2 regions of the Limnohabitans sp. 103DPR2 genome follow, and region 2 is predicted to be linked to the other one. Evidence: predicted binding sites of a transcription regulator. Region 2 holds the regulator's gene; the other holds the start of a gene.
What was found. Region 2 encodes HrcA, which represses chaperone genes, less so after heat shock. Its sites were predicted from a motif close to TTAGCACTCNNNNNNNNNGAGTGCTAA; they were not measured.
Positions count from the first base shown of each region.

Region 1: the regulator HrcA is predicted to act here: its motif matches at 10,530-10,556, upstream of groES (co-chaperone GroES).

Region 1 is NZ_CP011834.1:708,259-724,263, forward strand. Features, by position in the region: gene L103DPR2_RS03415 (ABC transporter substrate-binding protein) at 1-950, opposite strand, end outside; gene L103DPR2_RS03420 (metal-dependent hydrolase family protein) at 1,097-2,335, shown strand; gene L103DPR2_RS03425 (MurR/RpiR family transcriptional regulator) at 2,340-3,185, opposite strand; gene zwf (glucose-6-phosphate dehydrogenase) at 3,189-4,658, opposite strand; gene tal (transaldolase) at 4,739-5,695, shown strand; gene pgi (glucose-6-phosphate isomerase) at 5,705-7,258, shown strand; gene L103DPR2_RS03445 (cupredoxin domain-containing protein) at 7,296-8,267, opposite strand; gene groL (chaperonin GroEL) at 8,424-10,070, opposite strand; gene groES (co-chaperone GroES) at 10,156-10,443, opposite strand; gene L103DPR2_RS14460 (AlbA family DNA-binding domain-containing protein) at 10,765-11,076, shown strand; gene L103DPR2_RS14465 (hypothetical protein) at 11,095-11,718, shown strand; gene L103DPR2_RS14470 (HTH domain-containing protein) at 11,734-12,234, shown strand; gene L103DPR2_RS03465 ((2Fe-2S)-binding protein) at 12,344-12,856, shown strand; gene L103DPR2_RS03470 (xanthine dehydrogenase family protein molybdopterin-binding subunit) at 12,853-15,027, shown strand; gene L103DPR2_RS03475 (molybdate ABC transporter substrate-binding protein) at 15,034-15,741, opposite strand; gene L103DPR2_RS03480 (tripartite tricarboxylate transporter substrate binding protein) at 15,747-16,005, opposite strand, start outside.
Region 2 is NZ_CP011834.1:903,105-919,109, forward strand. Features, by position in the region: gene L103DPR2_RS04430 (50S ribosomal protein L25/general stress protein Ctc) at 1-443, opposite strand, end outside; gene L103DPR2_RS04435 (ribose-phosphate pyrophosphokinase) at 531-1,508, opposite strand; tRNA gene L103DPR2_RS04440 (tRNA-Gln) at 1,618-1,694, opposite strand; gene ispE (4-(cytidine 5'-diphospho)-2-C-methyl-D-erythritol kinase) at 1,736-2,614, opposite strand; gene L103DPR2_RS04450 (lipoprotein insertase outer membrane protein LolB) at 2,611-3,153, opposite strand; gene L103DPR2_RS04455 (tetratricopeptide repeat protein) at 3,177-4,877, opposite strand; gene mutM (bifunctional DNA-formamidopyrimidine glycosylase/DNA-(apurinic or apyrimidinic site) lyase) at 4,955-5,770, shown strand; gene mutY (A/G-specific adenine glycosylase) at 5,755-6,831, shown strand; gene rapZ (RNase adapter RapZ) at 6,807-7,664, opposite strand; gene recN (DNA repair protein RecN) at 7,685-9,349, opposite strand; gene L103DPR2_RS04480 (NAD kinase) at 9,353-10,249, opposite strand; gene hrcA (heat-inducible transcriptional repressor HrcA) at 10,278-11,282, shown strand; gene L103DPR2_RS04490 (VOC family protein) at 11,304-11,831, opposite strand; gene hppD (4-hydroxyphenylpyruvate dioxygenase) at 11,841-12,920, opposite strand; gene L103DPR2_RS04500 (hydroxymethylglutaryl-CoA lyase) at 12,913-13,848, opposite strand; gene L103DPR2_RS04505 (Y-family DNA polymerase) at 13,879-15,162, opposite strand; gene L103DPR2_RS04510 (LexA family protein) at 15,190-15,630, opposite strand; gene L103DPR2_RS04515 (helix-turn-helix domain-containing protein) at 15,858-16,005, shown strand, end outside.

The DNA of each region.
Region 1 (16,005 bases), 190 kb from region 2:
GCGGTCCGGTCAATGGCCATGCTCAAGGCTTTGCGAACGCGAACATCTTTGAAGAAGTTTTTGCCTTTGGGCGCGTATTTCAACTCGTCGCTGCCCAAATCAAAGCCAAAGAAGATGGTACGAACTTCAGGACCATCGAGCACAGACAAGGTAGGTGTGTTGCGCAGGCGTGCAACGTCTTGTGTGGGCAGGTCGGTGACGGCATCGACGTTACCCGCCAACAATGCAGCAATGCGTGTGGGGTCTGACTTGATGGGGGTGTAGATGATGTCGGTCACATTGCCTTGCAACTTGTCCCACCAAGATTTGTTGGCCGTCAAAACCACACGTTGGTCGGGCGCCCACTCTTTGATGATGTAGGGGCCAGTGCCGTTGGTATTGGTGGAGGCGAACGTAATTTCTTTGGCTTTGTAGTCTTGAATTTTCTCAGACTTGTTTTTCACCGACCATGATTTGCTCATGATGTAGAAAGTGGTGAAGTTGTTGAACAGTGTGGGGTTGGGTTTGTCCAAGATCACGTCCACTGTGTGGTCGTCAACCTTTTTCATTTCTTTCACACCCGCCACATAAATCTGCATGGTGCCTTGAGGTTGGCGAATGCGATCAAAGGAAAACACCACATCGTCTGCCGTGAAGGCAGAACCGTCGTTGAACTTGACGTTCTTGCGCAAATTGAAACGCACGGTGGTGGGGTTGATGTTGGACCAGCTGGTGGCCAATGAGGGCTCTACTTTGTAGTTCTTGTCGTAGCGCACCAAACCTTCGTAGGTATGGCCCACGATGTTGTTGGTGGTGGCGTGATTTTGTGAATGGGGGTCGAGCGTCAAGATGTCGTTTTGAGCGGCCCATTTGAATTCGACGGCCTGTGCGCTGGTAGCGCCAAGCAGGGCTGCCGACATGCCTATCGCCAGCGTCAGCAGGCGTGAGGTTTTGAGGAAGCGTTGGTACATGCTAAATCCTGTCTAAGTTAAATGACCAGTTCATTCTAGGGGACGCTAGGGACATTTCGCAAGGACCATCAGGGTTAATGCCGAGGGCGACAAACTCAGGCATTCTGAGTTTTAATGTGGTTTTTAAATGTCTGGGTGAATGTCCTATGAGCGCCATCTTGTTTCAATCCGCCAACGTCTTGGATGTCGAGTCTTTGACCTTGAAGTCCAATCAAGACGTTTGGGTCGAAAACGGGCTGATCAAATCCGTGGTGCTGCATCAGCCCGATGTGTTCATTGCCGACAGCACCAAAGTGGTGAAGGCGCAAGGCAAAACCTTGATGCCTGGTTTGATTGATTGCCACGTGCACGTGATTGCGGCGCACCTGAACCTCAATATCACCGCCAACCAGCCCAATGTGTTTGCCACTTTGCGCGCCTTGCCCATCATGAAGGGCATGCTGATGCGCGGCTTTACCACCGTGCGTGATGCGGGCGGTGGTGATTGGAATTTGGCGGAGGCAACACGCACTGACATGGTGGAAGGCCCGCGTATTTTTGCCGCGGGGCGCGCATTGTCGCAAACCGGTGGCCATGGCGATGGCCGTCCGCGCAGTGATGTGATCGAGCCTTGTGGTTGCTCCAGCCGTGTGGGCGCACTGGCGCGTGTGGTCGACGGTGTGGACAACGTGCGCTTGGCCGTGCGCGAAGAAATCATGAAGGGTGCCAACCAGATCAAGATCATGGCCTCTGGTGGTGTGGCTTCACCCAACGACCCCATTCATTACCTGGGCTATTCCGAAGCTGAAATTCGCGCCATTGTGGACGAGGCCGAGCATGCCGGTACGTATGTCATGGCCCATGCCTACACGCCCAAAGCCATTCACCGCGCTGTGGACTATGGTGTGCGCAGCATTGAGCACGGCAACTTGATCGACGTGTCAACCGCGCAGTTCATGGCCGACCAGCAAGCCTACATGGTGCCGACCCTGATTACTTACGAGGCTTTGGCCAATGAAGGTGCCAGCCTAGGCTTGCCTGCGGTGTCGGTGGCCAAAATTGAAACCGTGCGAAGTCAAGGTCAAAAGGCTTTGGAGATCTTGGCCAAAGCCGGCGTCAAGATGGCTTTGGGCACCGATTTGTTGGGCGAGTCACATCGCCATCAATCGGAAGAGTTGCGAATTCGCGCTGATATTTTGGGCAACGGCGCCGCGTTGCAACAGGCCACGCTCAATGCCGCAGAACTGATCAATATGACAGGCCAATTGGGTGTGGTGAAAGCTGGGGCCATTGCCGACTTGCTGTTGGTCGATGGCAATCCTTTGAACGACATGTCTTGCTTGTTGGGCCAAGGCGATCACATTCAAGCCATCATGAAAGATGGCAAGTTTTACAAACACACCTAAAGTGTCAGGTGTAGCGCTTGCTGCGCAAATTGTGTTTCATCTCGCGCAGGGCGGGCTGCAATGACTCGCCAATGCGCAGCGCTACGGTGGTGGCCAAAATGTCAATGATCAACAAGTGCAACAACCTTGAGACCATGGGGCTGTAGCGATCGTAACTTTCTGGGTGATCGGCGGTGAGGTGAATGTGACCTGCAGTGGCCAAGGGTGAGCCACTGGCCGTGATCACAATGGTGGTGGCGCCGCGCTTGCGTGCAATGTCGCAGGCGTCCATCAAATCGCGCGTACGGCCTGAGTTGGAGATCACCACCACGCAATCGCCTTTGCCCAACATCGAGGCGCTCATCACTTGCATATGGCCGTCGCTGTAGGCGATGGTGTTCATGCCCAAGCGAAAGAATTTGTGCTGTGCATCTTGTGCCACGATGCCAGAATTACCGACTCCATAAAACTCTATGCGTTTGCCAGTGGCATGTGTTTCGGCCAAGGCTTGTGCGGCTTGGTCGAGGGCAAAAGACGACGCATCGTTGCGGTACTTCAAAAATGCCGCCACCGTGTTGTCGATGACCTTCACCGCCACGTCACTGGTTTTGTCGTCTGCGTCCACGCTGCGGTGGATGAACGGTACGCCTTCGCTGACACTGCCTGCCAGCTTCAATTTGAAATCCGACAGACCGTCGTAGCCCACACTTCTGCAAAATCGAACCACGGTGGGTTTGCTGACGTGCGCACGATCGGCCAATTCCGTGACTGGCAAATTGGCGAACGCACGGGGATCTTGCAAAACCAATTTGCCAACGCGTTGCTCGGCAGGGGCGAGGGAGGGCAGTGAGGCTTTGATTCGGTCTAACATGGTTTAAGTTTCTTCCGACCAGCAAAAGCCGTCCCGCGCAATCATGGCACTTGAAGCGCTGGGGCCCCAAGTGCCTGCTGCATAAGGACGGGGGCCTTGGGTGTCCGCAGCCCAGTGTTGCAAAATAGGTTCAACCCAGCGCCAAGCTTCTTCTTGCTCGTCGCTGCGCACAAACAAATTCAATCGCCCATCGAGCACATCCAGCAACAAACGCTCGTAGGCACCCACGCGTTCGCTGCCAAAACGTTTGTCAAAGTCCAAGTCCAAATGCACAGGGCTGAGTGCCCCTGACGTTGTGTGACCGGACTTGATGCGTTTGTGTTGGCCTTCAGCGAACAAGTGCAATTCCAAACCGTCTTTGGGTTGCAGGTGAATGATGAGCTTGTTCACGCCACCCGATGGGGCTTGAAAAATGGCATGCGGCGTCGGTCTGAAATTGATCTCAATGTAGGCTTCGCGAGAAGCCAAGCGTTTGCCAGTGCGAATGTAAAAAGGCACGCCAGCCCAACGCCAGTTGGCAATTTCGGTGCGCAGTGCCACAAAAGTTTCGGTGCTGCTGTTGGGGTTCACGCCCGATTCTTCGGTGTAGCCCGGAACTGCTTGACCGTGCACATTGCCAGCGCTGTATTGACCACGCACCACGTGTTGACCCAGTGTTTCAGCCGTCCAGGGTTTGAGGGCGCGCAAGACTTTGAGCTTTTCATCGCGAATGGCATCGGCGTGCGCATTGATGGGGGGCTCCATGGCAATGGCGCACAACAATTGCAGCGCATGGTTTTGCACCATGTCGCGCAGTGCACCGGTGTTTTCATAGAACGCGCCGCGTTTTTCAACGCCCAGTTCTTCGGCAATGGTGATTTGAATGTTGGCAATGTGCTCGCGGCGCCACAAGGGCTCAAACAAGGCATTGCCAAAACGCATGGCAAACAGGTTTTGAACTGATGGTTTGCCCAGGTAATGATCGATGCGGAAGATTTGGTGCTCTTCAAAGACCTGGCGCACGCTTTGGTTGATGGCGCGGTTGGATTTGAGGTCGTGGCCCAAGGGTTTTTCTAAAACAATGCGCGTTTTGGGCGTGTTGAGTTGGGCTGCGGCCAGTTGCTCGCAAACGGTATTGAACAAGCTGGGGGCTGTGGCGAGGTACATCACCACATGGTCGGTTTGACGCTCGGCCAGACGCCCGGCCAATTTGGCGTAATCGGCTGGATTGGACAAGTCCACACGCTCGTAATGGAGCATGGCTTTGAAGCGGGCAAATTCTTCGTCGTTGGGGCGTTTGGCGCCCTCGACTTGCTCAAAGCGAGACTGGATGAGGGTGCGATACTGCTCATCGCTCATGGCATCGCGTGCGACACCAATGATGCGGCCGCCTTCGGGCAGGGTGCCGTGGCGAAATGCCTGAAAAAGGGCGGGCATTAATTTGCGCCAAACCAGGTCGCCAGTGCCGCCAAAAAAGACTAAATCGAAAGACATGTTTATTTGTTACATAAAAATGAGTTTGTAATGTAACTTTGTTTCATCGATAATTCAAGCCTTGTTTTAAATTTTTTGATATGAACCAACTCGACGCCCTCAAATCTCATACCACCGTGGTGGCTGACACCGGTGATTTCAAACAACTGGCCCAGTTCCAGCCCCAGGACGCGACCACCAACCCTTCCTTGATCTTGAAGGCGGTGCAAAAACCAGAATATGCACCATTGCTGACGGAGTCTGTTGCAGCCCACAAGGGGCAGCCGCTTGATGTGGTGATGGACCATTTGTTGGTGCGCTTTGGATGTGAAATTTTGAAGACCATTCCTGGCCGTGTGTCGACCGAAGTGGATGCACGTTTGAGCTTTGACACTGCAGGCACCTTGGCGCGTGCGCGCCGATTGATGAGCCTGTATGGGGCGCAGGGCATTACGCGTGATCGCGTGTTGATTAAAATTGCCGCCACTTGGGAGGGCATTCAAGCGGCCGCCGAGTTGGAGCGTGAAGGCATTCACACCAACCTCACTTTGTTGTTCTCGTTTGCGCAAGCGGTGGCCTGTGGTCAAGCCAAAGTGCAACTGATCTCGCCCTTTGTGGGCCGCATTTACGACTGGTACAAAAAGACAGCGGGCGCAGCTTGGGATGAAGCGACAAATGCTGGCGCCAACGATCCTGGCGTGAAGTCTGTGCGTGCCATCTACAACTACTATAAGAAGAATGGCATTGCCACTGAGGTGATGGGCGCCAGCTTCCGCAACGTCGGCCAGATTGTGGCTTTGGCAGGTTGCGACTTGCTCACCATCAGTCCCGACTTGTTGGCCTTGTTGGCCGCCAATGACAAGGCCTTGACACCTGCACTGGACGCGCAAGCGGCCAAAGGCATGGACTTGCCTTTGGTGCAATACAACGAAGCGAGTTTCCGTTTTGCGTTGAACGAAGACGCGATGGCCACAGAGAAATTGGCGGAAGGCATTCGTGCTTTCTGTGTCGATGCCATCAAGTTAGAAGGCTTGATGTTGGCTGCGCAAAAGGCATAAAGGACCGCGATGCGAGGAGATCAAACAGCCGCTTGGCAGGGCCTGAGCGAACTGGCCCAGGCGTTTTCTGGATTTGATTTGCGCGATGCGTTTGCAGCCGATGCAAAGCGTGCGTCGCGTTTCAGTCAAGAAGCGCCCGGCGTGTTTGCTGATCTGTCGAAGAACCATTGGGATGCCAAGGTTGAATCGCAATTGTTGGCTTTGGCGGCGCAAGCCGGTGTGTTGACGCATCGCGATCGCATGTCCCGAGGTGAGGCCATCAACAACACTGAGCAACGCGCTGTGATGCATTGGTTGTTGCGCCATCCTGCTGAAGGTGCCGCTGCGCAAGCGCTGCCAGCACCAGTCAAGGCAGCGTTGAACGATGTGCACCAGACTTTGAATGCGATGCTGTCGTATGCTGAGAAGATTCGCTTGGACACGCAGATCACCGACGTTGTGAACATCGGCATTGGCGGCTCTGATTTGGGGCCGCAAATGGCGGTGATGGCTTTGCAGTCTTATGCGCTGCAGGGCAAGCGTTTTCACTTTGTGTCCAATGTGGATGGTCATGAGCTTGATGAGGTTTTGAAGGGCTTGAAGTCAGAGAACACTTTGTTCTTGGTGGCCTCTAAAACCTTCACCACGTTGGAAACCATGACCAATGCTTTGTCGGCCAAGCGATGGTTTGAAGCGCAAGGCGGCACCGATGTGGCGCGTCACTTTGCAGCGCTCACCACCAATGTCGAAGCCGCTGGCCAGTTTGGCATTCAAACTTGTTTTGGTTTTTGGGATTGGGTCGGCGGTCGTTATTCATTGTGGTCGGCCATTGGATTGCCTTTGGCGATTGCCATTGGAGCGGACAAGTTCCGTGAATTTTTAGCGGGCGCACACGCCATGGACCAGCACTTTTTGCATGCCAATGCGGCGCAGAATTTGCCCATCCGTTTGGGCTTGTTGGATGTTTGGTATCGCAACTTTTTGCACTACACCAGCCGGTGCATTGCGCCGTATCACAGCGCCCTGAAACGTTTTGCGCCTTACTTGCAGCAGCTCGAGATGGAAAGCAACGGCAAGCAAGTGGACCATGCGGGACAAGCTTTGCCTTATGGCACGTCACCGGTGTTGTGGGGCGAGCCTGGTACCAACGGGCAGCATGCTTTTTTCCAAATGCTGCACCAAGGAACCGATGTGGTGCCGCTGGAGTTTGTGGCGGTGAAAAATGCCACGCATGCGTTGCCCGATCACCAAGTTTTGTTGTTGTCCAACGTGCTGGCGCAAGCGCAGGCCTTGATGGTGGGCAAGTCGGATGCAGGGGGTCATAAAAACTTTGCAGGCAATAGGCCCAGTACCTTCATCTTGCTGGAAGACTTAACGCCTTTCAATTTGGGCGCCTTGATTGCCTTGCAAGAACACCGCGTCTTTGTGAGCGGTGCAGTGTGGGGTATCAACAGTTTTGACCAATGGGGTGTCGAGTTGGGCAAAGTGTTGGCCAAAGACATTCATGCTCGCTTTGAATCGGGTGATGTTGCCGGGCTAGATGCCTCTACAGCCCAATTGCTGCAAAGGGTTCGCGCAGCTTGAATTTGAACAGGGCCAGACATTTCTGGCCCAGCTTTCTTCAGTGCTTGTGGCTACTGTGATCGTGTTCGTTGACGGGTTTTTTCGTTTGCGCTGATGGCGTTGTTGCCCCCTTGTCCTGCACAATCACTTGCCCCTTCATACCGGCTTCAAAATGACCTGGGATGAGGCAAGCCATCTGCAAAGTTTGAGCTTGGTCGAACTTGATCACCCATTCTTTGGTTTCGCCTGGTTTGACGCTCAGTGCCAGCAAGTCATTGCCAGAAGCGTGATCGTGCCCGCCTGAGTGCCCTGGCGATTGTTTCATCTCAACCGCGTGGGCTTGGAGCGCGGCTTCAGAGCCCAAGACCATTTCATGCGGCAATTTACCGCTGTTGTGCACCACCAATTTGAGCGTTTCACCCGCTGCAACTTGCAACAGATCGGGTGTGAAGCGCATCGTGTCGTTCATGTCGACTTGGAGTGTGCGATCGATCACCATTGCGCTGTGCATGGGTGTGCTGTCGGGCGCACTGTGTGTGTCATGCGCGTCTTCTGCGCCATGTGCATGACCACCAGCCGCCCATTCTGGGTTGCGCTCGAAGGCTTGATAAGCGGCCCAACTGCTGGCGCAAACCGCAAGCCCCAAGCTCAATGAATACACGATCAATGCGCGTTGCATGCGCATTTTGAGTGTGAACATCAGCGCCAAAATAGAAATGGCGAATCCTAATGGCACCACCCACGCACTGCGCGCAGGCGAGTCAGGAAAATGTTGTAGTCCGCCTGTGAAGAAGCCTAAACCAATGGACAGCAACGTGCCCACCCAAAGTGATTCAATCAAACTTTGCGTGTTGTTTTGACTGCGGTGCTCCATCCATGCGCCGGCCACAAAAAGGACGATGCCTATTGCTGCAGTCCAGAGGGAACGTTCGCCACTGAAGAAACCATGGTTCACTGCGCCGGAAATAAAGCTGATGCCCGAATATTTGAGCAGCATGGCGCTGTGTTGAATTTGAAAGCTTGCGGTCATGGGTGTTTGATTACCTGATAAGAAGTTAAGTAATTCACGAGCTCATCTTAGATGACTTGTTTTGAGAATGCGCGGTCGAAAAAAAACCCCGCAATTTCTTGCGGGGTTTCTTGTGCGAGGTCAAAGGTCTGTGCAGACCCTTGAGGCAGCGGGCAATTACATGCCCATGCCGCCCATACCACCCATGCCGCCCATGTCAGGCATGCCACCGGCAGGTGCGTCGTCTTTCGGTGCTTCTGAAACCATGCACTCTGTGGTCAACATCAAAGAAGCCACGGATGCTGCGTTTTGCAAAGCTGTGCGTGTTACTTTGGTGGGGTCCAAAATGCCCATTTCAATCATGTCACCGTAGGTGTCGTTGGCAGCGTTGAAGCCGTAGTTGCCTTTGCCGGCCATCACAGCGTTCACCACCACAGATGGCTCGCCACCTGCGTTGTACACGATCTCGCGCAAAGGCGCTTCGATGGCTTTCAACACCAGCTTGATACCAGCGTCTTGGTCAGCGTTGTCGCCTTTGATGGCGCCAGCGTTTTGACGAGCGCGCAACAAGGCAACGCCACCGCCAGCCACAATGCCTTCTTCCACAGCAGCGCGAGTAGCGTGCAATGCGTCTTCAACACGGGCTTTCTTTTCTTTCATTTCGACTTCGGTGGCCGCGCCAACCTTGATCACGGCAACACCGCCAGCCAACTTGGCCACGCGCTCTTGCAGTTTTTCACGGTCGTAGTCAGAAGTGGCTTCTTCGATTTGAACGCGGATTTGTTTCACACGTGCTTCGATGTCGCCAGCTGCGCCTGCACCGTCGATGATGATGGTGTTTTCTTTGCCCACTTCGATACGTTTGGCTTGACCCAAGTCAGCCAATGTCACTTTTTCGAGTGTCAGGCCCACTTCTTCAGCGATCACTTTACCGCCGGTCAAGATCGCGATGTCTTCCAACATGGCTTTGCGACGATCACCGAAGCCAGGCGCTTTCACAGCCACAACCTTCAAGATACCGCGAATGGTGTTGACCACCAAAGTTGCCAAGGCTTCGCCTTCAACTTCTTCAGCAATGATCAACAAAGGACGGCCAGCTTTTGCAACGGCTTCCAATGTAGGCAACAAGTCACGGATGTTGCTGATTTTCTTGTCGAACAACAACACGAAGGGGTTGTCGAGCAAAGCAGCTTGCTTCTCGGGGTTGTTGATGAAGTAGGGTGACAGGTAGCCACGGTCGAATTGCATGCCTTCAACGATGTCGAGTTCGTTGTCGAGTGACTTGCCGTCTTCAACAGTGATCACGCCTTCTTTGCCCACTTTGTCCATGGCTTTAGCAATGATCTCGCCAATGCTGTGGTCGCTGTTGGCAGAAATAGAACCAACTTGAGCGATTTCTTTGGTGGTTGTAGTGGCCTTAGTGGCTTTCTTCAACTCTTCGATCAAGGCTGTGACAGCTTTGTCGATACCGCGCTTCAAGTCCATGGGGTTCATGCCGGCGGCAACGTACTTCATGCCTTCGCGAACGATGGCTTGTGCCAACACGGTAGCAGTTGTTGTACCGTCACCAGCGTTGTCAGAAGTCTTGGAAGCAACTTCCTTGACCATCTGGGCGCCCATGTTTTGCAACTTGTCTTTGAGTTCGATTTCTTTGGCCACGGACACACCGTCCTTGGTCACGGTGGGGGCGCCGAAAGAGCGCTCGAGCACCACGTTGCGACCCTTAGGTCCCAAAGTTACTTTGACCGCGTTGGCCAAAATGTTCACGCCTTCAACCATGCGTGCGCGGGCTTCGCCGCCGAAAATTACGTCTTTTGCTGCCATTTTTAGCTCCTAAATTCAGTTAATCAGTTGGGGATAGAGCGGTCATGCGCTTCGCGCGATGGCCGATCAGTCCCACAAAAAATATTTATTCCACGACCGCGAAGAGGTCTTCTTCTTTCATGACCAACAGCTCATCGCCCATCACCTTGACGGTTTGGCCGCTGTACTTGCCGAACAACACGCGGTCGCCGACTTTCACGTTCATGGCCAACACTTCGCCTTTGTCGTTGCGCTTGCCTGGGCCAACGGCCAAGACTTCACCTTGATCAGGCTTTTCAGCAGCTGCATCAGGGATCACGATGCCAGAGGCAGTTTTGGTTTCGCTTTCGACACGTTTAACGATCACGCGATCGCCGAGAGGACGTAGTTTCATTGCATCTCCTAAATATGAAACAAGGTTAAAAACAAAAAGTATTCAAAATTGAATACTTTAGGGTTCTTTGGAGGGTGCTGAGGTTGTTAGCACTCATCTCCTGCGAGTGCTAATGATAAGGGTGTTTGGGAGGATTTCAAGAGGTGGCTTGAAAAATGAGGGGATTTGAAAGGGGTTATGCAGCAGGCAGATTTAGTTTTATTAGGTAGATCTTGCATTTGCTTTCAAAGCTTGCAATTGCTTGATAGCTTGTTAATCTTTTAATTGAAATAAAAAGTTCTAATAAATTATGCGAGCCTTCAACATGCAAAGAGATACAGAATGACCAAGCTAACCTCACTAGAGGACTTAGGTTTGTTGCGCGAAAGCCTAGAACTGGAATGCAAGGCTGCTCAAGGTGCCTCTGGCCAAGGCGAAGTACCCAAGGATTTCTGGCCAACCTACTCTGCCATGGCTAACGCGCATGGAGGCTTGGTAATTTTGGGTATCCAAGAAAAATCGGGCGTATTCAGTGTGCTTGGGGTGAAAGACATCAACAAAGTGCGGTCCGATTTGTTCAACAACTTGAACAATGCCGGCAAAGTCAGCGTCAACCTACTCAACGACATTGATGTGCAGGAGGTGATTTTGTAGGGTCAGGCTGTTTTAATCTTGTCCATACCGCAGGCGGGTCGAAAAGACAAACCGGTTTACCTGAACGGTCAGCCTCTTGGCAACACTTATCGTCGGCTGAATGATGGTGACCGCAAGTGCGATGACACCACAGTCAAACGCATGTTGGCAGAACAGGTGCAAGACAGCCGAGATACGTACATCTGCAATCGATATGGCTTGAATGACATTGACCTAGAGAGTTTGCATGCTTACCGAAATCAGTTTGCAAGTTACAAGTCCGGGCATCCATGGGTAGGGGCGGACGACACCGAGTTTCTGCACTTACTAGGGGCCTGGCGAGAAGACAGAGAAACCAAAGAGAACGGACTCACATTGGCTGGCTTGCTGATGTTTGGTCAATGGCCAGCCATCATGACTTGTGCCCCAATGTATTTTGTGGATTACCAAGAACAACCCTATGAACCCAATACCTCTGTTCGATGGCTAGACAGGGTGGTGCCAGACGGCACTTGGTCAGGTAATTTATTTGACTTTTACAGAAAGGTCATCCGCAAATTGACGGCCGATTTAAAGGTGCCATTTCATCTGCAGGGCGACAAGCGTGTAGACGACACGCCTATTCATCAAGCGCTGCGGGAGGCCTTGGTCCATGCCGACTAATCAGATCGGGCTTCGGTGCGGGTCATTAAAAGGCCTTCAGGTTTTGAGTTTCGCAATCCTGGTGCGCTGCGTGTTCCCGTTGCCCAGGCGCTTAAAGGCGGGGAAAGCGATTGCCGGAATCGCACGCTGCAACAAATGTTCTTGATGATCAACTTGGGCGAGCGCGCTGGATCAGGATTGCCCCGCATTTTGACCAGTTGGCAAAGTGAGGGGCGGTTGCTGAAAATGAAGGAGTTATTTGAGCCGTATGACCAGTCGTTACTGACAATGGACTGTGCATTGGAGACCGTGTCGGGGAAAATGTCGGGGAAAATGTCGGGGAAATTGTCGGGGAAACCTACTTTGGAGATTTTGAGTCTCATCAAGCAGGACTCAAGCTTAACGATAGCTGAGCTTGCAATCACCCTTGAGTTATCGGAGAGAACCATCGAGCGTGCCATTCAATCTTTGCGCGCTGACGGTCGACTTGAGCGAATTGGTCCGTCAAAGGGCGGCTTTTGGAAAATTCTGAAATGATAGGAATCGATGATTTCTACGCGGGTCAAATTAAAGTATTTTTTAATTTAGATCTGCCGTATTAAAGGATCCTTTAATATGACCGCTCACAAAGAGTAGAGCCACCATCTTGCAAACCCATCAGTTGAATGTCAACGGTCAAGTTGTCACCTTCAAATCAGGCGCTGACAGCACCGCTCTGCAAACTATTCGCAATCAATTGGGCTTAACGGCCAGTCGATACGGCTGCGGCCAAGAGCAATGTGGGGCCTGTCATGTTTTGATCGATGCCCAATCAAAGCCAAGCTGCCAATTACCGGTGGATGCATTGGTGGGACGCAGTGTTGTGACGTTAGAGTCGGCACAGAACCCCGACTTGCCCAGTACGCCTTACTTGAAAGCACTGCAATCGGCCTTCATTGCCGAACAAGCGGCACAGTGCGGCTACTGCACCAGTGGCTTGCTGATCAGCGCGACCGCTTTGCTGATGAATGCGCAAGCGACTGTTTCTGAACGACAAATTCGCGAAGCCTTAGAGCCGCACTTGTGCCGATGTGGCGCACACAACCGAATTCTCAGAGCAGTGAAAACAGCAGCGCGCCAGTGTGGTTTGAAGCTGATCGACGCCGAGGTGTCAGCATGATTCAGCCTTTGCCTACTTCTGTGAGTCTCAAAGCCAACCCTTTGCTGGCGCATTGGCTGCGCTTTGAAGCCGATGGTTCTGTGACAGTGTTCACTGGCAAAGCCGAATTGGGTCAAGGCATCGGGCATGCACTGAAGCTGATGGCGGCCCACGAGTTGGATCTGCCATTGACACGGATTCGCATAGAGGCAGCGAACACCGCCAATAGCCCCGATGAAGGCATGACGTCTGGCAGCTTGTCCGTTCAAGATTCCGGTTTGGCCATTCGGCAAGCGTGTGCGCATGCAGCGCATCTTTTCAAAATGCACGCATGCACGTCTTACGCAGAATTGCGTTCACAGCTTGATGCGCAGTTGCCTGTGGATGTCATTGTCTCCACCAAGTCCTCCGCCTTGAATTTGACAGAAGGCCGCGAAGACTTGGCCGCGCTGGTATTTGGCCAACCCGTCTTTCTCCAAGACCTCGGAATTAATGTTGATCTGACCCCAATAAAAAACAATGGGGGTCAGATCAACATTAAATTGCTACATGGGCGGATGGTGCGAGGGCCTGGTTTACGTTGCACGTTGCGAGACGAAGGGTGGACTGACGCTTTGGCTGCAATGTCTGAAGAGATCCAAGCGTTTCGCGATGGCAGCTTGGTAGGTGTTGTTGCACCTACTGAAGATATGGCCGAGAAGGCCGCTAGCAAGTTGCAGCGTTTGTTGAAATGGGATGTTGAGACCTTGCCTGAATGCCGTGAGGGGGGTGTTGATTTGTTTGACGTGGCGCCTGCGATGGATTCGCAGGTGTTTCATGAAGCAGGTCAGCCTCAAGAAGCGAGTACCGGCGCAAAGGTGTACGAAGCTGTTTATTTCCGCCCCGCATTGCACCATGGGTCGATGGGGCCCAGTGTGGCGCTGGCGGTTTGGGACTCAGCTGAGACCAACAGTGGTTTGAAGGTGTGGAGTCATACGCAGGGTATTTTCCCTTTGCGCAAAGATTTGGCGTTGGCGTTTGGTGTGAAGGCTGAGCAGATTGAAGTGCAGCACATGCGAGGCGCTGGCTGTTACGGACACAACGGTGCGGACGATGTGGCCTATGATGCGGCATGGATGGCCAGACATGTGCCAGGGCAGTGCGTGCGTGTGCAATGGACGCGAGAAGAGGAGATGCAGCAATCGCCTTTGGCGCCTGCGATGCGCGTGAAGTTGCAGGCCACGGTGCAAGCCAGCGCTGAAACAACAAGCATTCGCGCGGCCAAAGATGGCGGCCCTGTTGAGTTGCTCAGTTGGCAACACGACGTCTGGAGCCAAGGCCACAGTTCAAGGCCTGGCCGCGCGGCCACGCCGGCCTTCAAAGACAGTTGGCAAACAGCGCAAAAGTTTCCTGTGCTGGAGCCCATCAATGTGGCCGCAGCAGCAGGTGCTGGTGCAGAGCGCAATGCCATACCGCCCTACAGCAGCCAACACGTGAAGGTGAATGCGCACCGCTTGTTGGGCTTGCCATTCAGAACCTCTGCGTTGAGAAGTTTGGGCGCGCATGCCAATGTGTTTGCCTGCGAAAGTTTCATGGATGAAATTGCCAACGATCAAGATTGCGATCCTGTGGCATTTCGTTTGAGCAAGCTTGAAGATCCTCGCGCCAAAGCGGTTGTTCAAACCGCAGCAGATCAAGTGAATTGGTTAGAACGTCGTCAAAGCTTGGCGCACAAAGAAGGCTGGGGTTTGGGCATTGCGTATGCACGCTACAAAAGCAAAGGCGCTTATTGCGCTGTGGTGGCCGAAGTAGAGGTGACGCACCAAGTGAACGTGCGCAGATTGTGGGTGGTGGCCGACATTGGTGAAATCATTCATGCCGATGGCGCCATCTCTCAGTTGGAAGGTGGCGCCATTCAGTCCACCAGTTGGGCATTGAAAGAGCAAGCGCATTGGGATGCAAACCACATCACCAGCACCCATTGGGACGCGTATCCCATTTTGCGTTTCAGTGAAGTGCCCGAAGTGCAGGTGCATTTGATGCCGGGAGATTCACTCAACGCAATATCACTCAATCCGCCGTTGGGCGCAGGTGAGGCCACACAAGGCCCCACCACAGCGGCCATTGCCAATGCGGTCTTTCATGCGGTGGGCGTGCGTGTGCGGCAGTTGCCGATGACGCCAGACAACTTGGCCAAAGCTGCGCTGGCCTGAACTGAATCAGGTCAGGGGCAAGAAGCCGCCCTTGGCGCGCAGTGCTGCTTGCTCTGGACTGGTCAAAATGTCAATCATGGCCTGCGCTTCGACCTTGCATGTGCTGGTCGATCGAACGCCTGCGGTGTACATGGTGGCCAATTCAAATTCGAGGGGCAAGTTGGCCACCAAATCAACGCCTTCGGTGATCAAAATTTCGGTGACTTGGGTGCAGCCAATGACATGCGGGTCATCGCATGCTGCCATGGCATTCATGGCCGTGTTTCCGTTGGGGTAGGGGCGCAGTTTGCTGGCCACGGTCTCGGCAATGCCCAAGCCATTGAGCACCTTCATGAAGTGAATGCCTGCTGTGGCCAATTGGGGATCGGGAAAATAAATGCCTGTGGCGGCCAGCATGGCGGCTTTGAGTTGCTCGGCTGTTTCTACTTGGGGATGCGGTGTGCCGTGCTTCACGGCAACGCCCGTTTTCACGGGGCCAAGATGGCGCGCACTGCCAGCCACCACGTGGCCTGAGGCAGTGAGTTGCTCAATCAGCGCCGCTGTCAAAATGACCACATCGCAAGGCGCGCCATCGATGAGCTTTTGCTTCATCAAGCCCACCGCACCAAAGGTGTTGGACAGCATGGTGTTGGTGGCGGTTTCAATGGACGGCTTTAAAGCGTTGACCAAACCTTGAGCGGCACCGCCGCTGAGCAAATGAATAAAGCGTGACAAAAGAATTAGTCCAGTTTGATATTGGCCGACTTGATCACGTTGGACCATTTGGCAATGTCGTCGTTCAAGTATTTGTCAAACGCAGCAGGGTTCATGACCATGGGCACAGCGCCTTGCTTGGCCCATTGTTGTTTCACATCAGCTTGTGATGCAATTTTTGAAACGGTTTCGTTGAGTTTGTCGATGATGGCTTTTGGTGTGCCTTTGGGGGCCATCAGGCCTAACCAAATGGTGGCTTCGTAGCCAGTCACGCCAGCTTCGTTC
Region 2 (16,005 bases):
AAATCAACGTTGATGGCTTCTGGCAAATCGGCTGGCAAGCAAGCGATTTCAAGCTCATTCATGATGTGATTGATCAAGCAAGCGTCTACTTTGACAGCAGGAGAAACGTCTTCACCTGTGTAATGGATTGGCACTTTGCGGTTCAAAGTGGTCTTGGCATCAACGCGTTGGAAGTCGATGTGCAAAACCAATTGTTTGTAAGGGTGCATTTGGAAGTCACGGAGCAACACTTTGGTTTCTTTACCGTTCAATTCCATGTCCAAGATGCTTGCGTGGAAAGCTTCTTTTTTCAGGGCGTGCCACAGGGCATTGTGATCGAGTTCGATCAGTTGGGGTTGTTGATCCACACCGCCATAAACAATACCAGGTGTCTTACCTGAATTGCGCAGACGGCGGCTCGCACCCGTACCTTGCATAGAGCGCTCAAAAGCGACAAATTTCATAACTCACTCCAAGTTGAGTCGACCGCGACCAGTACGACTCTGTTTTAAAAAGGACTGCCGAACAGCAGCCCACATTGATGTTCCAGATCAGTCTTGATCTGTGAACAAACTCATGACCGACTCGCCGTGGGCAATGCGCTGAATGGTTTTGGCCAACAGCGGCGCCACAGTGAGTTGGCGAATTTTGGGGCAAGCCGCAGCGGCTTGTGACAACGGAATGGTGTTGGTCACAACCACTTCATCGAGGGCAGAACCTTTGGCAATGCGGTCGATGGCGGGGCCCGAGAAAATAGGGTGTGTGCAATATGCGTAAACTTTTTTGGCGCCGCGCTCTTTCAAAACCTCAGCGGCTTTGACCAAGGTGCCAGCCGTGTCAATCATGTCGTCCATGATGACGCAGTTGCGGCCGTCGATGTCGCCAATGACGTGCATCACTTCGCTCACGTTGGCCTTGGGACGGCGCTTGTCGATGATGGCCAAATCGCAGTTGAGTTGTTTGGCCAAAGCACGTGCGCGAACCACGCCGCCCACGTCGGGGGAGACCACAATGAGGTCTTCGTAGTTTTTTTGGCGCAGGTCACCCAAAAGCACGGGCGAGGCGTAAATGTTGTCGACGGGAATGTCGAAGAAACCTTGAATTTGGTCGGCGTGCAAGTCCATGGTGAGGACGTGATTGACGCCCACCGCTTGCAACATGTTGGCTACAACTTTGGCCGTGATGGGCACACGCGTGGAGCGTGGGCGACGGTCTTGGCGGGCGTAGCCAAAGTAAGGAATGATGGCGCTGATGCGACCAGCTGAGGCGCGCTTCAAAGCGTCGACCATGATCAGCAGTTCCATCAGGTTTTCGTTGGTGGGGGCGCAAGTGGACTGGATGATGAACACGTCGCGCGCACGCACGTTTTGGTTCAAGGTGACAGTCACTTCACCGTCTGAGAAACGGCCGACATCGGCCAAACCCAGCGAAATGTCCAACTCGTAGGCAACTTCGGCCGCCAACACAGGATTGGCATTGCCCGTAAAGACCATGAAGTCTGATGTTGAATTTGTGTTGGATGGCAGCATGAGCGTCTCAGCGATCAAATGATGGGCCGATGCGGGTTAGCGCATAAATTTCAATCCACGACACGTTTGACTGTGTCGTATTGGACGCATGTGACTGCGTGCAAATATTTGGCAGGGGAAGAAGGATTCGAACCTTCGCATGCCGGAATCAAAATCCGGTGCCTTAACCAACTTGGCGACTCCCCTACACGGGTTGGCAGTGATGGAAAACCAAAACTACCGACCGATCAATCGTCGCTGGAGGCCCAACCCTTTTGGGGGTGAACTTCCAAATTGCCACACATTCGGATTTTCCAATTTTGCCAAGTTGCTGGAACTTGAGGCATTTGACTTAAATCCGTGCCGCGTGGCACTTGCGCAAACACTGCACTCCCGGAGCCCGTCATTCTGCCTTTGACAACAGCTGAAGCCAGTCTGGCTGTTTCAAGCCAGGCGATAGATTCGCTGATTTGGGGGCAGAGGCGCTGGGCCACTGGTTGCAGGTCGTTGTGGCCAAAGCCATACGGGTCTGCTGCAAAGACCGAAATTGTAGCAGGCTTTGTATCCCGCTTTAATGCCTGATCCCCAAAAATTTTAGAAGTTTCAAGACCTTCTGGTGGTTTGACCACCGCAAATTGGGCGGGCGACAAGGTGACAGGGGTCATGATCTCGCCAATTCCCTCGACCCAAGCGTTGTGACCCCTGATGAAAAAGGGCACATCGGCACCCAATTGAAGTCCCAATTGGGCCAATTGGTTCACCGAGTAATTCAGGTTCCACAACTTGTTCAAGGCCAGCAAACACGTGGCTGCATCAGATGAGCCGCCGCCCATGCCCGCCTGGGCCGGGATGGATTTGTCGATGGCAATGTGAGCGCCCATTGAGGTGCCACTGGTTTGTTGCAACAAGCGTGCGGCCCGGGTGATCAGGTCGTCTGCGGGCAGGGGAACGCTGAGGTCTTCTCTGCTAATTTGCCCATTGGGACGAACCTCAAAGTGCAGGGTGTCGTACCAATCGATCAGCATGAAAACCGACTGAAGCAGGTGGTACCCGTCTGTCCTGCGCCCCGTGATGTGCAGGAACAAATTGAGTTTGGCTGGCGCCAAAACGTTTTGCAGCGACTTCATGGTTCAAAGGCAATGCGAAGCACCGTGCGGGGTGCGGGTTGAACGCGTTCAAGCACCAGGCGTCGCAAATGCCATTCGCTGACATCGACGTTCCAGCCCTCGGCGGGTGTGGGTTTGCCGCCCAGCCAATCGACCAATGCGGCCGTGGGCAAAGGTGTACCGGTCAATTTGTAGACCAAGCTTTCAAGGTTGGCCGCATAGCCCACTTGACTGCCCTGAATCAGTTTGGCGCTTTGTGCCGTCCACTCCAAGCGGGCCATTTGCAGGCCCAGTGGGTTGTAGATGTTCAAGGTGCCATCGGGCCAACCCCCTGTCAAATCAAAGGAAGAGATGAAGGACTGAGGTGGTTGCGTGTCAATTTGCAATGCAAAGCGGCCTGCCTTGAAGGCTGGCGCAGGGGTGTCGGCTTGCACCGTGACCACCTGATTGTCTGCAGGTGCAGAGGCGGGTGGTGTGTAGGTTGGGGTTGCCACCGTGCTGGCAGCACAAGCCGACAGCAAGACGCTGGCCATGCAACTCATTAACCCCAAGCGTTTCATGCGCAGTCCGGCTTTCAGCACGTTCAGGGTTTGAAGTTGAATTGCTTGAGGGTTTCAAGCAGGGTTTCGTTGTCGGCCTTGAGCATCAGGCCTTCCCGCCAGATGGTGCCCGCTTTGTCTTTTTGACCCAAGCTCCAATGCACTTCGCCCAAATGCGCTGCAATTTCTGCATCGGGGCGGGCTTTGAATGCGGCTTCCAAAATTCGAAGCGCTTCTTGGAGATTGCCTGCGCGGTATTCCAACCAACCCAAGCTGTCTTGAATGAAGGGGTCGCGCGGGGCCAGTTGCACCGCTTTCAAAATGAGTTCGCGGGCTTCATCCAAACGAATTTTGCGGTCGGCCAAAGAGTAACCGAGGGCGTTGTAGGCATGGGGGTCATTGGGTTTGGCTTTGATCATGCCGCGCAGCAGACTTTCCATTTGCTCGAAGCGGCCCAACTTTTCACACAGCATGGCCATTTCGGATTGCAGATCGGTATCGGCTGGAAATTGGGCCAAAGCTTTTTCAATCGTGGCAAACGCTGCGGGAATTTGTTTGTCTTCACGCAACCACTGAGACAGCGCCAAGGCTTTGAGCCTGACTTCTTGCGGGTTGCTGGTTTTGACTTGCTCCAGCACTTTCAGGCCTTCTGCTTTGCGGCCTTGTTGTGCCAACAAAGCGGCGCGGCGACTGGCCACTTTCAAGGGGTCGGCTTCGGCTGGAATTTTGGCTAACCATTCGTCTGCGATTGCAAAACGACCTTGTTTTTGGGCCATTTGAGACAAAGCCAAATACGCCTCTGAAACACCGCCCATGCGGTCGGGATCATTGGCGTTGGTGGCCAACTTCAAATACTGTTGAAGCGATTGCTCTGCTTGCAGCACTTGCGACAAGTCACTTTGCAGCAAGCCTAAAAACAACCAGCCCGGTGCAAATTCAGGATGTTGTTTGGTGAGTTGAGAGAGTTGAGCCAACGCAGGCTGCATTTGGTCCAAGTCAATCAAAGTGCGGGCATAGCCCAAACGCAAATCGGGCAAGGCGTCGCCCGACATGTACTGCGAAATCATGGGCTGAACTTCGTCGGGCACGAAGTTGAGCAAACTCAAAGCCAACATGATGGGGCCAGGCGCTCGGCGATTGGCCGCGTGACCTGCGCGTGCGGCTTCGGCGGCCGGTTGAATTTCGCCTGCGTCACGCTTCATGCGGCCAATGGTGGTCCAAGCTGTCGCAGCTGTTTCGGGATTTTGAATGGCGCTCGACAGGGCCTGCTCCACAATTTTGGCGGCGAAGTTTTTGTCTTGTACGCGGCTGAAGACGCGGGGGATAGAGCCTATGGCATTGGACTGCTCGCTTAGCGGTAGGCTAGCAATGCTGGTTTTGAGCGCCCGACCTGCTTCTTCAATTCGATTGAGGGCCAACAAAATCTGCAAGATGTAGCGGTTGGCCTCTTGCGATTCAGGCAAGCTGGACTTCCAGCTTCTGGCGGCTTGCAAGGCTGCCTCGCCTGAGCGAGATTGCAATGCCAATTCGGTGGCGCGTTGGTAAAGTGCTTCGTCTTTGGTTTTGCGCGCTGCATCCAAAATGATGGCAAAGCCAGCACCCGGCTCACCTGCTTGCACATTGAGTTCGCCCAACAGCAGTTGGTAAAACAAAACCGCATTGAGGTTGGAGTTTTCAATGGGCGGTTCTGCACATACCCCCGCTGTGGCCCAGACCAATGCAATCGATGAAAACCAATACTTCATAGAGGCATCATAATCCACGAGCCCTTGCGACGCAGGGTTTGGCCCTTTATTTTCACTCTGTCCTGTCTGCCGATTCGATGCCTGAATTGCCCGAAGTAGAAGTCACCCGGCTCAGTTTTGCCAGCCGGATTGAAGGCGCGCGCGTTGTGGCCCTGCACATGGGCAAGCCATTGCGTTGGCCTTTGGGTGTGGCCCCTTCGGTTTTGGTGGGGCAAAGCGTCTTGCGCGTGCGCAGACGCGGCAAGTACTTGCTGCTGGACATGGACCGCGGCGTGTTGATGCTGCACTTGGGCATGTCGGGCAGTTTGAATTTCGCCCCAACGCAGGCGCCTGCTGGCAAACACGATCACATGGACTTGGTCACCACCCAGGGTACTTTGCGCTTGCACGACCCTCGAAGGTTTGGCGCTGCCGTTTGGTCGGCGTCAGAACATCACGAGCCTGCCCTGAAATTGCTCAGCAAATTGGGCATGGAGCCCCTGACCGATGGCTTTGAATTGAAGTTGTTTCAAGTAGGGCTTAAAAAGCGCTCTGCGCCCATCAAACAAGTGTTGTTGGCGGGTGATGTGGTGGTGGGTGTTGGCAACATCTATGCCTCGGAAGCCTTGTTCATGGCCGGTATCAAACCTACTGTGAAAGCCGACAAAGTGAGCGGCCCTCGGGTGGCCAAGTTGCACGCGGCCATTCGCCAAGTGTTGGCACGCGCCGTCGAACAGGGCGGCAGCAGCCTCAAAGATTTTGTGAATGCGCAGGGCAACACCGGGTACTTTCAATTGGAAGCCGCGGTGTATGGCCGAACGGGCTTGCCTTGCCGGACATGTGAAACGCCCATCAAGCAAATTGTGCAGGGGCAGCGCTCTACTTTTTACTGCCCCGTATGCCAAAAGCGATAAAACCTGCGGTCAGTTTGGCCGAGACCTTGGTGGCATGGCAGAAGGTGCATGGCCGCAACCACTTGCCCTGGCAAAACACACGTGATCCTTATCGGGTGTGGTTGTCTGAAATCATGTTGCAACAAACGCAGGTCAGTACAGTGCTGGCGTACTACGCCAAGTTTTTAGAAAATTTTCCCACTGTGGCCGATTTGGCGGCAGCGCCCCAAGACAAAGTGATGGGCCTGTGGAGTGGATTAGGCTATTACAGCCGTGCGCGCAATTTGCATCAATGCGCCAAAGATGTGGTGTCACGCTTTGGTGGTGAGTTTCCAAACAATTCAGAAGCCTTGATCACCTTGCCAGGTATCGGCAGATCCACTGCGGCCGCTGTGGCGTCGTTTTGTTTCTCGGAACGTGTGGCCATCATGGATGGCAATGTGAAGCGTGTTCTCACGCGCGTGTGGGGCTTCGCAGATGATTTGTCGGTGGCCAAGAACGAAAAAGTGTTGTGGCAAATGGCGCAAGAGGCGCTACCTACTCGAAACCTCCAAACCGCCATGCCGCGCTACTCACAAGCCATCATGGATTTGGGGGCCACGGTGTGCTTGCCGCGCAAGCCCCATTGCGATGAATGCCCTGTGCAAACGCAATGCAAAGCCCATGCACTTGGCGAACCCGAAAAGTATCCCGTCAAAACGCGCAAGCTCAAACGCAGCAGCGAAGTGCTGTGGCTGATGCTGGCGCAAAACGCGCGGGGTGAGGTGTGGTTGGAAAAAAGACCTGCGTCTGGCATCTGGGCCAGCCTTTACAGCTTGCCTGTCTTTGATTCAGAGGAAGCGATGCAAGCTGCTTTAACGCCGTCATTGCAAAAGGCTTCGCTTGCTGGCGCTTTGAAGTGGGACGTGTTGCCTGCTTTCAAACATGTGCTGACGCACAAAGATTTGCATTGTCACGTGGTCAAACTCAAAGCAGTCAAAGGAGCGCCTGTGTTGTCCGAGGGCGCGTGGTGGTCAGAAAAAGAATGGACCTCGTTGGGCTTGCCACAGCCCGTGCGTCACTTGCTGTCGAGTTCTCTGTGACGCTTTAAAGTCAGCCAATTGGCAGCAAAGCGCTGGCTGAGTTTTTCGACCAAATAAACCGAACGATGTTGACCACCCGTGCACCCAATGGCCACGGTGATGTAGTTGCGGTGGTCTTTTTCAAGCGCAGGTAACCATTGGTCTAAAAAACTCTCAATTTGACTTTGCATCAAATTGACTTCGGAATAGCTTTGCAAAAACTTTTGCACAGGCTCGTCTTTGCCCGACATGGGGCGCAGCGCCGACTCGTAGTGCGGGTTGGGCAACATGCGTACATCAAACACGTAATCGGCATCGAGTGGGATGCCGCGCTTGAAGGCAAAGGATTCAAACACCAAGGTGAGTTTGGCAGCGGGCGAGCTGACCAAAGATTTCACATAGCTTTGCAGCTGTGCGGCGCGCAGCAAGCTGGTGTCGATGATGTGCGCAGATTCGCGCAGATTGGACAAGAGCTCGCGTTCGTACTCAATGGATTCGGTCAGCGCGCGTTCGCCTTCGGCCGCATTTCTGCCAGACAAAGGGTGGCGACGTCGTGTCTCGGAATAGCGGCGCAGCAAAGTGTCGGACGCAGCATCGAGGTAAATGGACGTGACTTGAAAGCCTAAATTGCGCAAGACTTCCAATTGACCCGGCATCATGGGCAAAGAAGTGGCACTGCGCACATCAATGGCAATGGCCACACGCTGTTCTTTTTGATCACGCTCTAGTTCAGCAAACGGAATGAGCAGTTCGGGTGGCAGGTTGTCGACGCAATAAAAACCTGCATCTTCCAGCGCGTGCAAAGCCACGGACTTTCCGGAACCCGACATGCCAGTGATCAATACGATTTCCATGATGTCCAGACTTCAGAAATTTACTTGGTCAGCATTTCGCGCGCATGCGCCAAGGTGGTGGCAGAGAGTTTTTCGCCGCCCAGCATGCGTGCAATTTCGGTCACGCGCTGCTCACCGGCAATGTGCGACACGTTGCTGCTCACACCTTCTTTGCTGCTCGACTTGCTCACCAGCAAATGGTGGTCTGCGCAAGAGGCCACTTGGGGCAAGTGGGTGACGGCCAGAACTTGGCGGTGCACGCCCAATTGCTTCATGAGGCGGCCTACTGTTTCGGCCACAGCACCGCCAACACCCGAGTCAACCTCGTCAAAGATCAAGGTGCCTGCTTCGCCCAACTCGCTGGTGGTGACGGCAATGGCCAAGGCAATGCGCGAGAGTTCTCCGCCAGACGCCACCTTGCCAACAGGGCGAGGCGTGCTGCCAGCGTGACCCGCTACCAAAAACTGAATGTCTTCCAAGCCATGCTGCGCAGCATCGTCTAATGCAATCAGAGCCACTTCAAATCGGCCACCTTGCATGCCCAAGTTTTGCATGGCCTGCGTCACAGCTTGTGACAATTTGGGCGCCGCTTTTTTGCGCTGTTGCGACAGTTTTTTAGCCTCGGTTTGATAGGCTTGACCGGCCGCTTTGGCTTGTGCTTCCAAGCCTTCTAAATCGCTGGCAGCTTCCAAGGCATTGAGCTCTTGTTTCCAACCTGCCAGCAAGCCCGCGAGTTCTTCGGGGGGGCGTTTGTAGCGGCGCGCTAAAGACATCCACTGCGACATGCGCTGATCCAGCTCGTTCAATCGATCGGGGTCTAAATCGGTTTTGCGCAAATAACTTTGCAGTGAATGCACTGCATCCTCGGCTTGGGCCAAACTCGACTGCAGCACTTCTGCAATGCTTTGAAATTCGGGCTCGACGTGGGCTTGATCTTGCAAATTGCTGATGGCTTGGGACAGCAAAGCAATGGCGCCGCTAAGGCTGCCCATGCGTGCTGACTCGTCGCCATCCAGGGCGGCCAAGGCCGACTGGCCGGCATCAATCAGGGCTTGCGCATGCGACAGGCGCGTGTGCTGCGTGTTGAGCTCTTCCCATTCATCCAAGGCGGGTGCCAGTTTGTCGAGCTCACCAATTTGCCAGGCCAAGCGCTCTTGCTCACGGCTTAAGGAATCTTGTGCGCTCTTGGCTTGTTGCACCGCTTGCTGGGCTTGACGCCAAGTTTGCCAAGCAGTTTTGAGTGCATCGGTGCTGATGCCCGCATAGGCGTCAAGCAAGCCGCGCACTGCATCTGGGCGCGTGAGGCTTTGCCAGGCGTGTTGGCCATGGATGTCGAGCAGCATTTCGCCCAAGGCGCGCAATTGGGTGGCAGTGGCTGGGCTGCCATTGACCCATGCGCGGCTTTTGCCTTGAGGGTCGACGCTGCGTCTGAGCAAAAGTGTGTCAGCGACTTCGAATCCTGCTTCTTCTAAAACCGCGTTCGCTTGCGGCGGGCAGTCAAATTCAGCTGACACTTCGCAACGCGCGGCACCTTCGCGCACCACGCTGGAATCTGCGCGTTCGCCGAGTGCCAATTGCAGGGCATCGATCAGGATGGATTTGCCAGCGCCTGTTTCGCCTGTGAGCACGCTGAAGCCTTGCGATAGATCGAGGTCGAGTTGGCGCACGATGACAAAATCGCGCAGACTGATGTGACGCAGCGCCATGGCTTAAACGCCTCCCTCGTTCCAGTGCATTTTTTTGCGCAAGGTGTCAAAGTAGTTCCATCCTTGTGGATGCAAAAACCGCACTTTGTGAATTGACTGCTCGACGGTAATTTGATCGCCCAACAACAGGCTGGCCAAAGACTGCATGTCAAAGTTGGCACTGGCGTCGCGGCCCGACACAATTTCAATGCTGATGTGCGAGGTGTCCGGCAACACGATGGGACGATTGGACAGTGTGTGCGGCGCAATAGGGGCAATGACCCAGCCGCCCAAAGTGGGATGCATGAGCGGGCCACCGGCCGACAAGGAATAAGCGGTGGAGCCTGTGGGCGTGGCCACAATGAGGCCGTCGGCACGCTGCGTGGCCACAAAGCGGCCATCGACTTCAATGCGAAGTTCCACCATGCCCGAGGTGGCACCGCGGTTGACCACCACGTCGTTCATGGCAAAGGTGTCAAACACACAATGCTTGTCGCGCCACACCTTGGCGTGCAGCATGCTGCGCTGCTCTTCTTCAAATTGGCCCACCAGCATAGGCTGGAGGGTTTGCTCAAACTGGCCCATGGGAATATCAGTGATAAAGCCCAAGCGACCTTGGTTGATGCCAATGAGCGGCAATCCGTATTGCGCCACCTGGCGGCCAATGCCCAGCATGGTGCCATCGCCACCAATCACCACGCCCAAATCGCATTGCTGGCCGATTTCGGCCATTTTGAGGGTGGGGTAGAGGTTGAGGCCTAGATGCTCGGCGGTGCCGGCTTCCAGCACCACTTCGGCGCCGATGCGACTGATGAATTGGGCCACATCGTCCAGTACCCGACGCGAGCTTTCCAAAGCCGCGCCAGAAACCACGGCGTGGTACTTGCCAAAAAGCGCAACGTGACGAAATTTAGACTTCATTCGCAAATTACATCATTAAAATGACCGAATGCTAGATGATCGTGCCAAGTTATTGCTCAAAGCGCTGGTTGAACGCTACATTGCGGACGGCCAGCCTGTGGGGTCCCGCACGCTGTCCAAGGCGTCCGGGCTTGAATTATCCCCTGCCACCATTCGAAATGTCATGTCCGACCTCGAGGAGTTGGGCCTGATTGCCAGTCCGCATACATCGGCTGGCAGGGTGCCCACCAATAGGGGTTATCGCCTATTTGTCGACACCATGTTGACGGTTCAAAAGGGCGAATTGCCCACCCAAAGGCTGGCGCCTGACCAACCGCAAAAGGTCATTGCCAACGCCGCCAACCTGTTGTCCAGTTTGTCGCATTACGTGGGTGTGGTGATGGCGCCTAAACGTGCGTCGGTGTTCAGGCACATTGAATTTTTGCGTTTGTCTGAAAAACGCGTGTTGCTGATCATTGTCTCGCCCGAAGGGGACGTGCAAAACCGCGTCATCTTTACCGAGGCTGATTATTCACAAAGCCAGTTGATTGAAGCGTCCAATTATTTGAACGCGCATTACGCGGGCATGGCCATCGAACAAGTTCGCATGCGTGTGAAGCAAGAGCTGGTCAACTTGCAGTCTGAAATTGCCAGCCTCATGCAGGCTGCGGTGCAAATGAGTTCAGAGGCTTTGAGTGAAGACGAAGGCGATGTGGTGATTTCTGGCGAGCGCAACTTGTTGTCGGTGAGTGACTTCTCTAGCGACATGGGCAACTTGCGTCAGGCCTTTGATTTGTTTGAGCAAAAAACGCAGCTCATGCGACTGCTCGATGTGTCTAGTCAGGCTGATGGTGTGCGTATTTTCATTGGCGGTGAAAGCCAGTTTGTGCCCATGCAAGAGTTGTCGGTGGTCAGTGCGCCTTATGAGGTGGACGGCCATGTGGTGGGCACGTTAGGCGTTATTGGTCCGACACGCATGCCCTACGAGCGCATGATTCAAATTGTGGACATCACGTCCAAGATGGTGGGCAACGCTTTGAGTCAGTCGAAGTAAATCGACTGACTCGTTTTTCAATCAAGAAGGTTCATGCATCCAAGCCGCATGCTTGGGTGCGCGCTTGGTTTTGCTCCACTCGTTCAGCATGTCCCACTTCACTTCGTCCAAGGTTTTGTACATCTCGGGCGTGCCGGTGTTGGTGGCCAGTTCCAAACGGTGACCGTTGGGATCAAAGAAATAAATGCTTTTGAAGATGGTGTGGTTGGTGGGGCCCAACACTTCAACGCCATTGGCCTCTAGCTTGGCTTTGGCGGCCAGCAAGGTTTCCATGCTGTCCACTTCGAAGGCCATGTGCTGCACCCACGCAGGGGTGTTTTCATCGCGGCCCATTTCGGGCGAGTTGGGCAATTCAAAGAAGGCCAGCACGTTGCCACCACCTGCATCCAAAAAGATGTGCATGTAAGGATCGGGCGCTTTGGTGGAGGGCACCAAGTCTTCGGCAATGGCCAGCACAAAATCCATGTTCAAGTTTTTGGCGTACCACTCGACGGTTTCTTTGGCGTCTTTGCAGCGATAAGCCGCGTGGTGAATTCTGCTAATTTTCATGACATTCCTTTAGGCGTCTATTTGAAGGGCGCCACGTCTAATTTGATCACGTTCCAAGGACTCAAACAATGCTTTGAAGTTACCTTCGCCAAAGCCCTCATCGGCCTTGCGCTGGATAAATTCGAAGAACACTGGGCCCAACAAAGTTTGCGAGAAGATTTGCAACAACAAACGCTTTTCGCCATTGGCCGTGGAGCCGTCCAACAAGATGCCGCGTGCCTGTAATTCTGCCACTGGTTCGCCATGACCTTTCAGGCGCTCTTCCAGCATCTCGTAGTAGATGTCGTTGGGGGCCGTCATGAGCGGAATGCCGGCCATTTGCAGGGCGTCAACGCTTTTCATCAGGTCGTCCGTGCGCAACGCAATGTGCTGAATGCCTTCGCCGTTGAACTGCATCAAATACTCTTCAATTTGTCCGCCATTTTTGCCAGATTCTTCGTTCAAAGGAATGCGAATGAGGCCATCGGGTGCCGTCATGGCGCGGCTGGTGAGGCCGGTATGTGCGCCTTTGATGTCGAAGTAACGGATTTCGCGAAAGTTAAAAATCTTCTCGTAAAAAGCGCCCCAAAACGCCATGCGACCCTTGTACACATTGTGGGTAAGGTGGTCAATGATTTTGAAGCCATGGCCCACGGGGTGGCGGTCTGCACCTTCAATGAATTCAAAGTCGATGTCGTAAATACTCCTGCCGTCTTCGTAACGATCGATCAAATACAGGGGCGCACCGCCGATGCCTTTGATGGCGGGCAGTCTTAACTCCATCGGCCCTGTCGGCACCTCGACGGGTTGCGCGCCCATGTCTAGCGCACGAGCGTAGGCTTTGTGCGAGTCTTTGACTCGAAACGCCAGCGCGCAAGCGCAAGGACCATGCTCTGCGGCAAAGTAGCCCGCCAAGCTTCTGGGTTCGCGGTTGACAATGAAATTGATGTCGCCTTGGCGGTACAGAACCACGTCTTTGGAGCGGTGTTTGGCCACCAAAGAGAAGCCCATTTTTTCAAACAAGGGCTCTATGACACCCGCCACGGGAGATGCAAACTCTACGAACTCGAAACCGCACAAACCCATCGGGTTGTCAAACAAATCAGCCATGAAGTGCTCCTTTGAAATTCTTGGGCAAGCCAGCGCGCCACAAAGTGCCATTGGTTTGTTCCCCTGTCAGCCATCCAGCCACTTGCTGGCGCAAGGCCAACAGTTTGGGAATATCGATGCCCGTCTTCACGCCACACGCTTCCAGCATAAAGGCCAAGTCTTCGGTGGCCGCGTTGCCGCTGGCGCCAGGTGCATGGGGGCAGCCGCCAATGCCGGCGAGCGACGCATCAAAGCGTTGAATGCCCAGGCTGAGCGTGGCATAGGCGTTGGCCAGTGCCAAGCCGCGCGTGTCGTGAAAGTGGCCGCAGCAGAGTTTGTTGCCAGCGATGCGCAAGGCTTTTTCTACCAGCACGCTGACCGAGTGCGGGTCGGCATAGCCCACGGTGTCGGCCAAACTCACGCGGTCTGCGCCAGCGTCTAACAAGGCCTGCATGAGGCGCAGCACTTCTTCCACTTTCACTTCGCCTTGCAAGGTGCAACCAAACGCAGTACCCACACCCCCTTCAATAAGGGTCTTCTTGCCAGAGGCATCGCGTGCTGCGCGAATGCGCGCCAGCTCTTGCACCACTTCATCGGGCGTTTTGCGCAAGTTGGCCAGGCTGTGTGCATGGCTGGCCGACAAAGGCAAGACCATCAGGTCGGCATCGCCTTCCAATGCGCGTTCGGCACCTTTCAAATTGGGGATGAGCACAGAGGCCGCGAGGCCGGGCAGTGTTTTGGCAAAGGCCAGTACGTCCCAGGTGTCTGCCAGTTGCGGCATGAGTTTGGGCGGTACAAAAGAGCCCACTTCAATTTCGCGCTGACCAGCCGCGTAGGCCTGCTTGACCCACTCTATTTTTTGCGCTGTGGGCAAAATGGTTTGAATGCTTTGCAGGCCATCGCGCAGACCGACTTCTCGAACGATGGCAGTGGCGGGCAAAGTGGGCATGGTGGTGTTTTTAATGGCGAGAAATTCATTCTAGACCACTGGCACCTCTGTCCAATCGGTGGTGTAGTTGGGCGATCGTCTTTCTTGCCGCATTTGCCACCCGCTGTAGGCGCCTTGCGTGGACACCTTCACTGCGCCCCGGCCAAAGCGTTGGTTCAGGGCGTCCAAGGTTTGCATGAGCGTACCTTGCGCAGGCGCAGGCTCTTCTAGCAAGTCGCCTTGGTAGTGCGTGACGGGGCTGATGTCGCTCAACACAATGCCGGCTTTTTTGTATTGGTACTCGGGCTTGTACATGCGCTCGCACAGCGCGTCTACCCATCTGAAAATGACCAGGCTGTCGTTGGTGGGGTAGGGCAGTGGCACGGCCAAGCTGGGTGAGTACTGCGGTAAGTCTTTTCTAAAACGATTGGTGTGTAAAAACGCTTGAATGACAGCCGCTTGGCTGTTTTGTGCGCGCAGTTTGGCGCAGGCGTTGGCCACAAACGTCGACAGCGCATCTTTTAAAACAGGCAGTTCGGTGACCATGTTGCCAAACGACCGGCTGGAAATGATTTGCTGTTTGTCGGGTGTAATTTCTTGCAAATCGACGCAGGGTATTTCTTGTAATTCGCGTTGGGTTTTTTCTATCACCACGCCAAAGTCGGCGCGCAAGGTGGGCGTGTGTGCGGTTTTTAAATCTTGCACCGTGTGAATGTTGTACTCGGCCAAACGCTTGGTGAGCTTGCGACCCACGCCCCACACTTCCTCCACAGGCAATTGTGTGAGTAGCTTGTCTTTTTGTGCTTCAGTGAGCGCGTTGAAATTGAACACACCTTGCGAGCGTGGATGCTTCTTGGCCACATGGTTGGCCAGCTTGGCCAGTGTTTTGGTAGGCCCAATGCCCACGCAAACTGGAATACCCGTCCACTGCATCACGCGCTGGCGCATGGCGTAACTCACCTCGCGCAAGTTGGGTGTGCCGGTGAGGTCGACAAAACATTCGTCAATGGAATACACCTCCGAGCGCGGCGAGTACTCGCTCAAAATTTGCATCACGCGGTTGGACAAGTCGGCGTACAAAGCGTAGTTGCTGCTGAGTGCAAACACACCGTGCTCTGCCACCAATGCTTTGCACTCAAACCAAGGCTGGCCCATGCGCACGCCCAAAGCCTTGGCCTCGTTGGAGCGCGACACCACGCAGCCATCGTTGTTGGACAGCACTACCACGGGCACGTTGCGCAGGTCGGGGCGGAACAAGCGTTCGCAGCTGACGTAGAAGTTGTTGCAATCGACCAGGGCCAGTTGTTGAACGGGTGCTTGTGGGGCAGAACTCATAGCGATGCACGACAGGTTGATGAGGTGTCAATACAGCTTGTGCAAGTTGTAAGTGACCACGCCCCAAACGCTGAGCTCCTCGCCGCTCTTGACCACAATGGGTGGGTACAAAGCGTTTTCGGCGACCAGCTTGACCACGCCACCGCGCTTGTACAAACGCTTCACGGTGAACTCGTTGTTGAGCACGGCCAGCACAATGTTGTTGTGCTTGGCTTCAATGGAGCGATCGATGACGAGGGCGTCACCTTCGTAAATGCCCGCGCCCACCATGGAGTCGCCCTTTACTTTGAAAATGAACGTGGCCTCTTTGTTGCGAATGAGGTGGTCGTTGAGGTCAATGCGTTTTTGGGTGTGGTCGGCTGCGGGCGAGGGAAAGCCAGCGGGCACTTTCCAGGCGCACATGTTGAGCCACAGCTTGGGGGCGGTGGGGTTTATTGGCTGAGGTGTGATGAAAGCAGTTGTAGGCATGCTTCAAATATACTGTACGAAAATACAGCATTCAAGCTGAAATTTTGAAGAGAAAAATGAAATAGCAAGAAAAATTCAAAGGCACTGCGATAATTTTCAATTTATTTTGTTCTCTAAGGATCAAATAGTTAATCATTGGATAAATTTCTAATAATTTTGATCTCATTGGAGCAAAATATGGGTTAAAAAGCCATTATCAAATTAATGTGTTCTTATAAGATCAAATTATGAAGATTGAAACATCACGCATCCATGAGTTGGCCAAAGCGCTAGAAACCGAGCGCAAACGACAAAAATTGTCTCGTGAAGAGGCTGCTGCAGTTTGCGGTGTGAGTACTTCATTCATTCGAGATGTGGAGGCCCATCCAGAAAGCT